Linked DNA regions of Roseimicrobium gellanilyticum. The protein of the gene in region 2 binds, or shares a complex with, the protein of the main gene of each other region. Links are inferred from orthologs where the notes say so. Each region holds a gene or a part of one and is shown on either strand. Other genes may lie near its edges.

Region 1 (3,583 bases), on a different replicon or contig from region 2:
GGAGAACGGGGAGCAGGCGCATGGAGAGAGTACGAGGTGGAGTCGCTGGCGGCTGAGCTTGTCTATTCGACCAAGGTGGGTCACTTTCTTTCAATCGTCGTTCGCTTCCCATGCCGCACCCCAAACTCCTTCGCTTGGCCGAGACTGAAGTGGAGCGTGCCCGGGGCAAACTTCCTGAGGAAGTGAGGGAAGCATCCGATGAGTGTCTGGTGACCTACGAAGACATCGTGGACGCTGTCGAAGAGGACGAAGGCCTGGCGGACGATCTTTTGGGACTCTTCGAAGGGTTCAGCCGCATGGACCCTCTCCCTTCTGGCCCAGCCGACATGCCGAGAATCCGCCTCTTTCTGGACAACCTCTGGGACTACGCGGGCGGTGACGAGCACCAATACCGGAAGGAAGTGCGCATCACCTGGTTGCACGAGCTGGGACACTACCTGGGGTGGGGAGAGGAAGAGATTGAAGCGCTGGGGCTCGGCTGAGGTCTGCCCCAGCAAGTTCGCTAGCTGAGGTCCGTGGGGTCGCCCATCTCCATATTCAGGGCGACAGCGGACTGGACGAGGCGCTTCACCTTGGCATCAGAAATGGTGTCGCCTTCGTTGAGTTGGAGGGTGGCCATCTCGTACTTCCCACCGGGTTTGAGGCGAGGCTCGATTTCCCGAAGCAGCTGCCCGCGCCAAAAGCCAAAGAGGACCCTCTTTTCCTCTGCGCGGATGAGGAGCACGGGGCCATTCCTATGGTAGACCAGGTGGCCCCATTTGATGGATTCCGTGGTAGCAGTGGTAGCAGCTTTGCGTGTCACCTTCCGCAGACGCTCCACCAAGGGGCGTTGCCACTCGGTGAGGCTGGAGACGTAGTCATCCGGGGTGCTAGGGACGTTCGAGGCGCGTTTCATGGCCACACCAATAGAGAGTAGGGGTAGCTGAAGGAAGGCAGGATAGGACGCGATCCGGCCTCGCGGCAAGCACCCAAAACGGGTACCAAATGAGGTTCTGCGCCCGTTTTAGGCGGAAAATGGCACCTGTTGTGCCTCAAAATGGCCTCCTACCACTATATATAGGGGTCCAAAAGTGTTCCACGTGGAACATTTGGCAGGCTTTTGCCCCCTGTGCTATCTTTCTGGCCGCCTCTTCCATGTCCTCCTCTCTCTATACTTACCCGAAGACCTACGACGTCCTTGTCTGTGGGGCCGGCCATGCAGGGGTGGAGGCGGCCATGGCGGCCGCGCGCATTGGTGCCCAAGCGGCCATCCTCACCCAGAACCTGGACACCATCACCCAAATGTCCTGCAACCCTGCCATCGGGGGTCTCGCCAAGGGACACATGGTCCGGGAGATCGACGCCCTCGGCGGGGTGATGGGTCTGAACACGGACGCCACAGGGATCCAATTCCGCATGCTCAATGTGGCCAAGGGACCCAGCGTGCAGGCCCCCCGTGCCCAGTGCGACAAAAAGGCCTACCAGTTCCGAATGAAGTGGCTGGTGGAAAACCAACCCAACCTCGACCTCCATCAGGGGAATGCCGCTGAGATCCTCGTCGAAGGAGGCCAGGTGGTGGGCGTCCGTACCAGCCTCGGTATTATATATCGAGCGAGGTCGGTGGTCATCAGCTCCGGGACTTTCATGCGCGGACTCCTCCATGTGGGCCTACAGAACCAAGCCGGGGGGCGTATGGGGGATTCCATCTCCACCTTGAGTGACAGCCTCAAGCACCTCGGTTTCGACGTGCGACGATTCAAGACTGGCACCCCCTGTCGTCTCAACGGCCGGAGCATTGATCTGAGCAAGTGCGAGCAGCAACCGGGCGACGAGCCGCCACCACGTTTCAGCTACCTCAGTGGAGTGCTGCCGGACGACACCCAGCTTTTTACCCTGAACCGATGGCAGCGTGAAATGTTCCACGTGGAACAGACCCCCTGCTGGATCACCTACACGAACAAGACCACCCACGACATCATCCGGGCGAACCTCGACAAGTCACCGATGTACTGTGGGGTCATCGAAGGCGTGGGCCCGCGCTACTGCCCCTCCATTGAGGATAAGATAGTTCGTTTTGCGGAAAAGGATCGCCACCAGATCTTCTTGGAACCGGAAGGCCGCCACACCCAGGAGTATTATGTGAACGGCGTCTCCACGAGCCTGCCGTTCGAAGTTCAGCTCGCCTTTATCCGCAGCATCGCGGGGTTGGAGAATGCCGAGATCGTCCGCCCCGGCTACGCGGTGGAGTACGATTACTGTCCGCCGACCCAGCTCCACCCAACCCTCGAAACGAAGAGGGTGGGAGGTCTGTATTTCGCCGGCCAGATCAATGGCACTTCCGGCTACGAAGAAGCCGCTGGCCAGGGGCTGCTCGCGGGTGCCAATGCCGCGCTCAAGGTGGCGGGCAAGCCAGCGTTCGTCCTTAAGCGCTCCGAAGCTTACCTCGGCGTGATGGTCGACGACCTCGTGACCAAGGGCACCACCGAGCCCTACCGCATGTTCACCAGCCGGGCCGAGTACCGCCTGCTGCTGCGGCAGGACAATTGCGACCTGCGGCTCACACCGAAGGGGATTGAGTTTGGCATGGTCGATGCCTTCCGTGCCCAGCATACCTCCGACAAGGCCACGCGCCTAGCCGAGCTCCGCGCCTTGCTCGCCGGCACGACGTATCAGAGCACGCGCCTCGAGCAATGGGTTCGTCGACCGGAAAATACCTGGTCCGCTCTGCCGGTGGAGATTCGCTCCAAGTTCTCAGAAGAACTGTGGTGTCTGGCCGAGAACGACATCAAGTACGCTGGCTACATCGCCCGCCAGAACGAGCAGGTGGAGAAGGCGGCTCGCATGGAAGACAAGCCCATTCCAGACTGGGTGGACTATACGGCGATTAAAAGTCTGAAGCGCGAAGCCCAGCTCAAGCTGGCCCAGCTCAGGCCAGCAACTTTCGGTCAAGCAGCACGCGTCCAAGGCGTGACCCCATCCGACCTCGCGGTCGTGCAGGTGTGGGTGAAGCGGGCTGGAGCCGGGCGGGAAGAGCTTGCTCCGGCAGCAGAATAACATCAACCTTGGTCGGCCAGCAGGAGCGAAGCCCGCAATTGGCTGACAGAAGCGTCGCACCCCTTCCAGAGGTCCTCATCAAGCGAGAACACCTCGAGACGTTCTGCATCCCGGCACCGAGCACGGCTCCTGCAGTGCACAGCTCCCAAAGACTGTCGTCTCAGTTATCTTGTGCCGCCTGGAAGGACTCGTAAGCCTCGACCAATCCTTCGCGCAGTGGTGTCTTTGCCTGCCATCCCAGCGCTTTCATTTTGCTGGTCTCCATCAGTTTCCGAGGAGTGCCATCGGGTTTGGAGGAATCGAACTTCAGCTCTCCCTCGAATCCGACGACATCCTTCACCAGTTCGGCCAGCGCACGGATGGTGATGTCCTCGCCGCAGCCGATGTTGACCCAGTCGGGCGGATTCTCCACGCCTAGGAGGTGTACGCAACCCTCGGCCAAATCATCGGCATGCAGGAACTCACGGCGGGGAGAGCCGGTGCCCCAGACGCTGACAGCCTCGGCACCACCAGTCTTGGCCTCATGAAAGCGGCGAATGAGTCCCGGGAT
Region 2 (4,277 bases):
CGTGGCGCACAGGAGGGCAGTGGTGAAGAGGGTGCGAAGTTTCATGAGGGAATGGTGAATCAACAAACGGACGTGGAAGAAAACTCTAGCAGCGGGGTGATAACGCAGGGAAGGCATTTCTGGACATCAAGCGCGATGAAACTGCCTGAAAGGTTAGCCGCAAAAAAACGCAAAAAGCACAAGAGGAATGAGCTTGCAGCATCCAATACCGCGTGGCCGCCCATGCCGTGTGATCACATAGTCCGCTTCTTCCATTTTTGAGACTTTTGCGTTTTTTTGCGGCTAATCCCTTTCCGCGCCTCCCGCCTATCGCGTTGAGCAGGCGGCGCGCCCTTGCAAATTCGCCCATCCTCGCGGATGGAAGACGTTCACATGAACGTCTGGAACCACGCCAACCCTCAACTCAAAGACCTCGTCTCCTACAAGCCCGGGAAGCCCATCGAGGAGCTGGCCCGTGAGCGCGGCCTGAAGCCGGAGGACATCATCAAGATGGCCTCCAATGAGAACCCCCTCGGCCCCTCGCCGAAGGCCATGGAAGCCATGGTCCAGGCCATGACCCAGGCGCACATCTATCCGGACGGCTTTGGATTCAAGCTGCGCGACGCCCTCGCGAAGAAGTTCGGAGTGGGCATCGGCCAGATCGTGCTGGGCAATGGCTCCAACGAAATCATCGAGTTCATCGGCCACGCTTTCCTCAAGCCTGGTGACAACATCATTACCGCCGAGCACGCCTTCGTGGTGTACAAGCTAATGGCGACCCTCTTCGGCGCGCAGACCATCGAAGTGCCGGACCCCGGCTTCGTCCACGACCTGGATGCCATGCTGGCGGCCATCACGCCCCAGACGAAGGAACTCTTCATCGCAAATCCCAACAACCCCACCGGTACCATGGTGACCATGGAGGCGCTGGAGCGCTTCATGGACAAGGTGCCGGATCACGTGGTGGTGGTGATTGATGAAGCATACTACGAGTTCGTGAACGAGCCTCAGGACACGATGAAGTTCGTCCGCGAAGGGCGGAACGTCATCCTGCTTCGCACCTTCTCGAAGATTCAAGGCCTCGCCGGTTTGCGCATTGGCTACGGCGTCGGCCCTGAGGAACTCATCGCGGTGCTGCACAAAACCCGGCAGCCCTTCAATGCAAACGCCATCGCGCAAGCGGGCGCGGTCGCAGGCCTGCTGGATGATGAGCACCAGAATCGCACCAAGCAGATCACGGACGAGGGCCGAACCTACTTCGAGCAGGAGTTCGCTGCGATGGGCCTGCCATTCGTGAAGAGTCACGCGAACTTCGTGCTCGTGCAGGTGGGGGATGGTGATGCCGTTTTCCAGAAGATGCTGGACAAGGGCGTCATCGTCCGTGCCATGGCGGAGTACAAGCTGCCCGACTGGGTGCGCATCTCGGTGGGCACCATGGAGCAGAACAAGCGTTGCATCGCCACGCTGCGCGGCATCCTCGGCAAGTAACGGCCGCCTGTTCATGACAGACACCATCGCCGCCATCAGCACCGCCTTTGGCGAGGCGGCGATCAGCGTGCTGCGCGTCTCTGGCACGGAGGCCGTGAGGGTGGGGGACAGCATCTTCCGCGGGAAAGCTCCCGTGGCAGAGTTGCCGTCGCGCGTGCAGCATCTGGGCCGCATCGTGGATGTGAGTGATGCCACAGTGGACTCGGTGCTGCTCACCGTCTTCCGTGGTCCTGCGAGCTATACGGGCGAGGACATGGTGGAAATCTCCTGCCACGGCGGAATCCTCGTCACGCGGCGGATCTATGAGCTGTTGCTCGCAAGTGGCGCTCGCGCCGCCGAGCCGGGAGAGTTCACCCAGCGTGCCTTCTTGAATGGCAAGCTGGACCTCACCCAGGCAGAGGCGGTGATGGATCTCATCCACGCCCAGAGCGAGCTTGCACTTCAGGCGGCTTCGCAACAACTCGAAGGAAGACTCGGTCACACCGCCGAGCAGATGCGTGAGGATCTCATTCATCTGCTCGCGCACCTGGAAGCCTACATTGATTTTCCGGAGGAGGACATCGATCCGGACACGGGAGATGCCATGCTGAAACGCATGGAGGCGTTGCAAACCACGCTGCGTTCCCTATTGGAGACCGCCGAGCACGGGCGCATCCTGCGCAGTGGCGCGCGTACCGTGATCTGCGGTGAACCCAATGTGGGCAAGTCTTCGTTGCTCAATCTCCTCACCGGGTTTGAGCGTGCCATCGTGAGTCCGCAGGCAGGCACCACGCGGGACACCATTGAAGAAATGCTGCACATCCATGGCCTGCCTTTCCGTCTGGTGGATACCGCGGGCCTTCGCCAGCATACGAGCGATTTCATTGAGCAGCACGGCATGGAGCGTACGCGCAAGGAACTCTCCCAGGCGGATGTGATTCTCGAAGTGGTCGATGGAAGCAAGCCGCAGGCTGAGGCGCATCGCGTTCCTGTGCCCGCTGGCCGTGAGAAGGCGCATGTGCTCATCTTGAACAAGGCAGACCTCGGCACGCATGATTCGTGGAGTGAGGTGTCTTCCGTGGCGCTTTCGTGTTCCAGCGCCCTGGGCGTGGAAGCACTTCGCAATGCCATGCGCGATGCGGTGTGGAGCAGCGCGGCATCCGGAAATGCGCAGCTTGTCGCCATCAACGCCCGTCACAAGTCCTGCTTTGAGCGAGCCTCTGCCGCCCTGAGAGAAGCCGCCGAGACCTTCCGTGCCAGCACTGGCACCGAGTTTGTCGCGCTTCACGTGCGCGAAGCCATGCAGGCCATTGGCGAAGTCACCGGCCGCGTGGACGTGGAGGAAGTGCTGGGTGCCATCTTCAGCACATTCTGCATTGGGAAGTGACGGAGGTAAGAAAGTAGTCCGCCGAGCTTCGGCGGTCAGGAGGGTGAAAAGCTCTTGGCAGCAGGACTCCAACTCGGAACGGGCGAGTTCATCTTGGGAAGCGCAATTCGGGAGTCGCGTCCCATGACCGCCGAGGCTCGGCGGACTACTTTCCTTGCAGCTTCCGCAAGGAGTGCTTCTCAAGAGTCGTTGTTTGCGCTTCCCTTTACCCCGCATGGCATCCTCAGCCTCTACTCCCGACCCGACGATCAAACCTGAATTGTCCCCGCTCGACAGCGCTCGCAAGAAGGCCTTCAGGCGGTTGCTTCCCATCCTCTTTGTCAGCTATCTCATCGCCTACATCGACCGTAACAACGTGGCGGTGGCGAAGCTGAACATGAGGTATGACCATCCATGGTTCGATGAAGCCGTGTATGGACTGGGAGCGGCACTCTTCTTTGTGGGTTATTTTCTGCTGGAGATACCTGGGAGTCTCATGGTGGAGCGTTGGAGTGCACGGAAGTGGATCTGCCGCATCATGGTCTCTTGGGGGCTCATGGCCGGTCTCACAGCTTTTGTCACCTCTCCGACCCAGTTTTACTGGGTGCGGTTTTTGCTTGGCTTGGCAGAGGCTGGTTTTTTCCCGGGTGTGATTGTGTATCTCACCCATTGGTTTCCTCGTCGTGACCGTGCTCGCGCGCTGTCCCTCTTTCTGGTAGCGACCCCGGCGGCGCAGGTGATCAATCCCCTCGTCGCGCGTCTGATCTTGCCTGTTGGTACGTCTCGGGAGGTGGATGGAGCCCTCGTCACCATACCGGATTTCATGGGGCTCGCGGGCTGGCAGTGGGTTTTCATCATCTGGGCACTTCCAGCCATCATTTTGGGTTTCATTGTCCTCTTCTTCCTGACGGACAAGCCGCACCAGGCGGCGTGGCTCACACCGCAGGAGCGCCAGGCCTTGGAGAGCGAGTTGGAGCGCGAGCGAATGGAAATGCGAGGTGGCAAAAAGCGCATGGGCATCATGGAGGCTTTCCGTCATCCCAAGGTGTTGCTTCTCACCCTGGCCTATTTCTGCGTGGTGAGTTGCAGCTACGGCATGGAGTTCTTCATGCCGTCCATCATCAAGGAGTGGTACAGCATGGATATCAAGCCACTCATGCTTTTCATCATTCTCCCGCCCATGGTGGCTCTCGTGGCCCAGCTCGCGTGCGGATGGAGCTCGGACCATTTCAATGAGCGCCGCTTCCACGCCGTGGTTCCGCTGGTCATTGGCGCTTGTGCCGTCTGCTCCCTGCCATTTCTCAAGGGCAACGTGTGGATCACCGTAGGTCTCATGATGGTGGCCTTCGCTGGGTTCAAGGGGTACATGCCCGCCTTCTGGTCCCTGCCGAGCCTTTTCCTTGTGGAGGCGGCCGCGGCCAGCAGCATTGGCCTGATCAATTCCGTCGGAAACCTCGGTGGTTTC

What was found.
Region 1: the proteins of mnmE (region 2) and mnmG are in contact, whole or in part, in a solved structure (PDB 9HIP), measured with the Escherichia coli proteins. The link is inferred for Roseimicrobium gellanilyticum from one-to-one orthologs.

The regions. Positions count from the first base shown.
Region 1 is NZ_QNRR01000009.1:189,979-193,561, forward strand. The notes cover bases 681-3,583. They hold mnmG (tRNA uridine-5-carboxymethylaminomethyl(34) synthesis enzyme MnmG), read left to right. Parts: upstream 681-1,134; coding sequence 1,135-3,033; downstream 3,034-3,583. Other genes in these bases: DES53_RS22785 (DUF1801 domain-containing protein), read right to left, coding at 681-895; DES53_RS22795 (GDP-L-fucose synthase family protein), read right to left, coding at 3,194-3,583. Outside these bases: DES53_RS22775 (hypothetical protein), read right to left, coding at 1-22; DES53_RS22780 (metallopeptidase family protein), read left to right, coding at 111-482; more of DES53_RS22785, read right to left, coding at 503-680. UniProt on the Escherichia coli protein: NAD-binding protein involved in the addition of a carboxymethylaminomethyl (cmnm) group at the wobble position (U34) of certain tRNAs, forming tRNA-cmnm(5)s(2)U34.
Region 2 is NZ_QNRR01000002.1:635,075-639,351, forward strand. Bases 740-3,656 are described here. They hold mnmE (tRNA uridine-5-carboxymethylaminomethyl(34) synthesis GTPase MnmE), read left to right. Parts: upstream 740-1,480; coding sequence 1,481-2,833; downstream 2,834-3,656. Other genes in these bases: hisC (histidinol-phosphate transaminase), read left to right, coding at 740-1,467; DES53_RS07840 (MFS transporter), read left to right, coding at 3,048-3,656. In the rest of the region: DES53_RS07825 (ThuA domain-containing protein), read right to left, coding at 1-45; more of hisC, read left to right, coding at 373-739; more of DES53_RS07840, read left to right, coding at 3,657-4,277. UniProt on the Escherichia coli protein: Exhibits a very high intrinsic GTPase hydrolysis rate. Involved in the addition of a carboxymethylaminomethyl (cmnm) group at the wobble position (U34) of certain tRNAs, forming tRNA-cmnm(5)s(2)U34.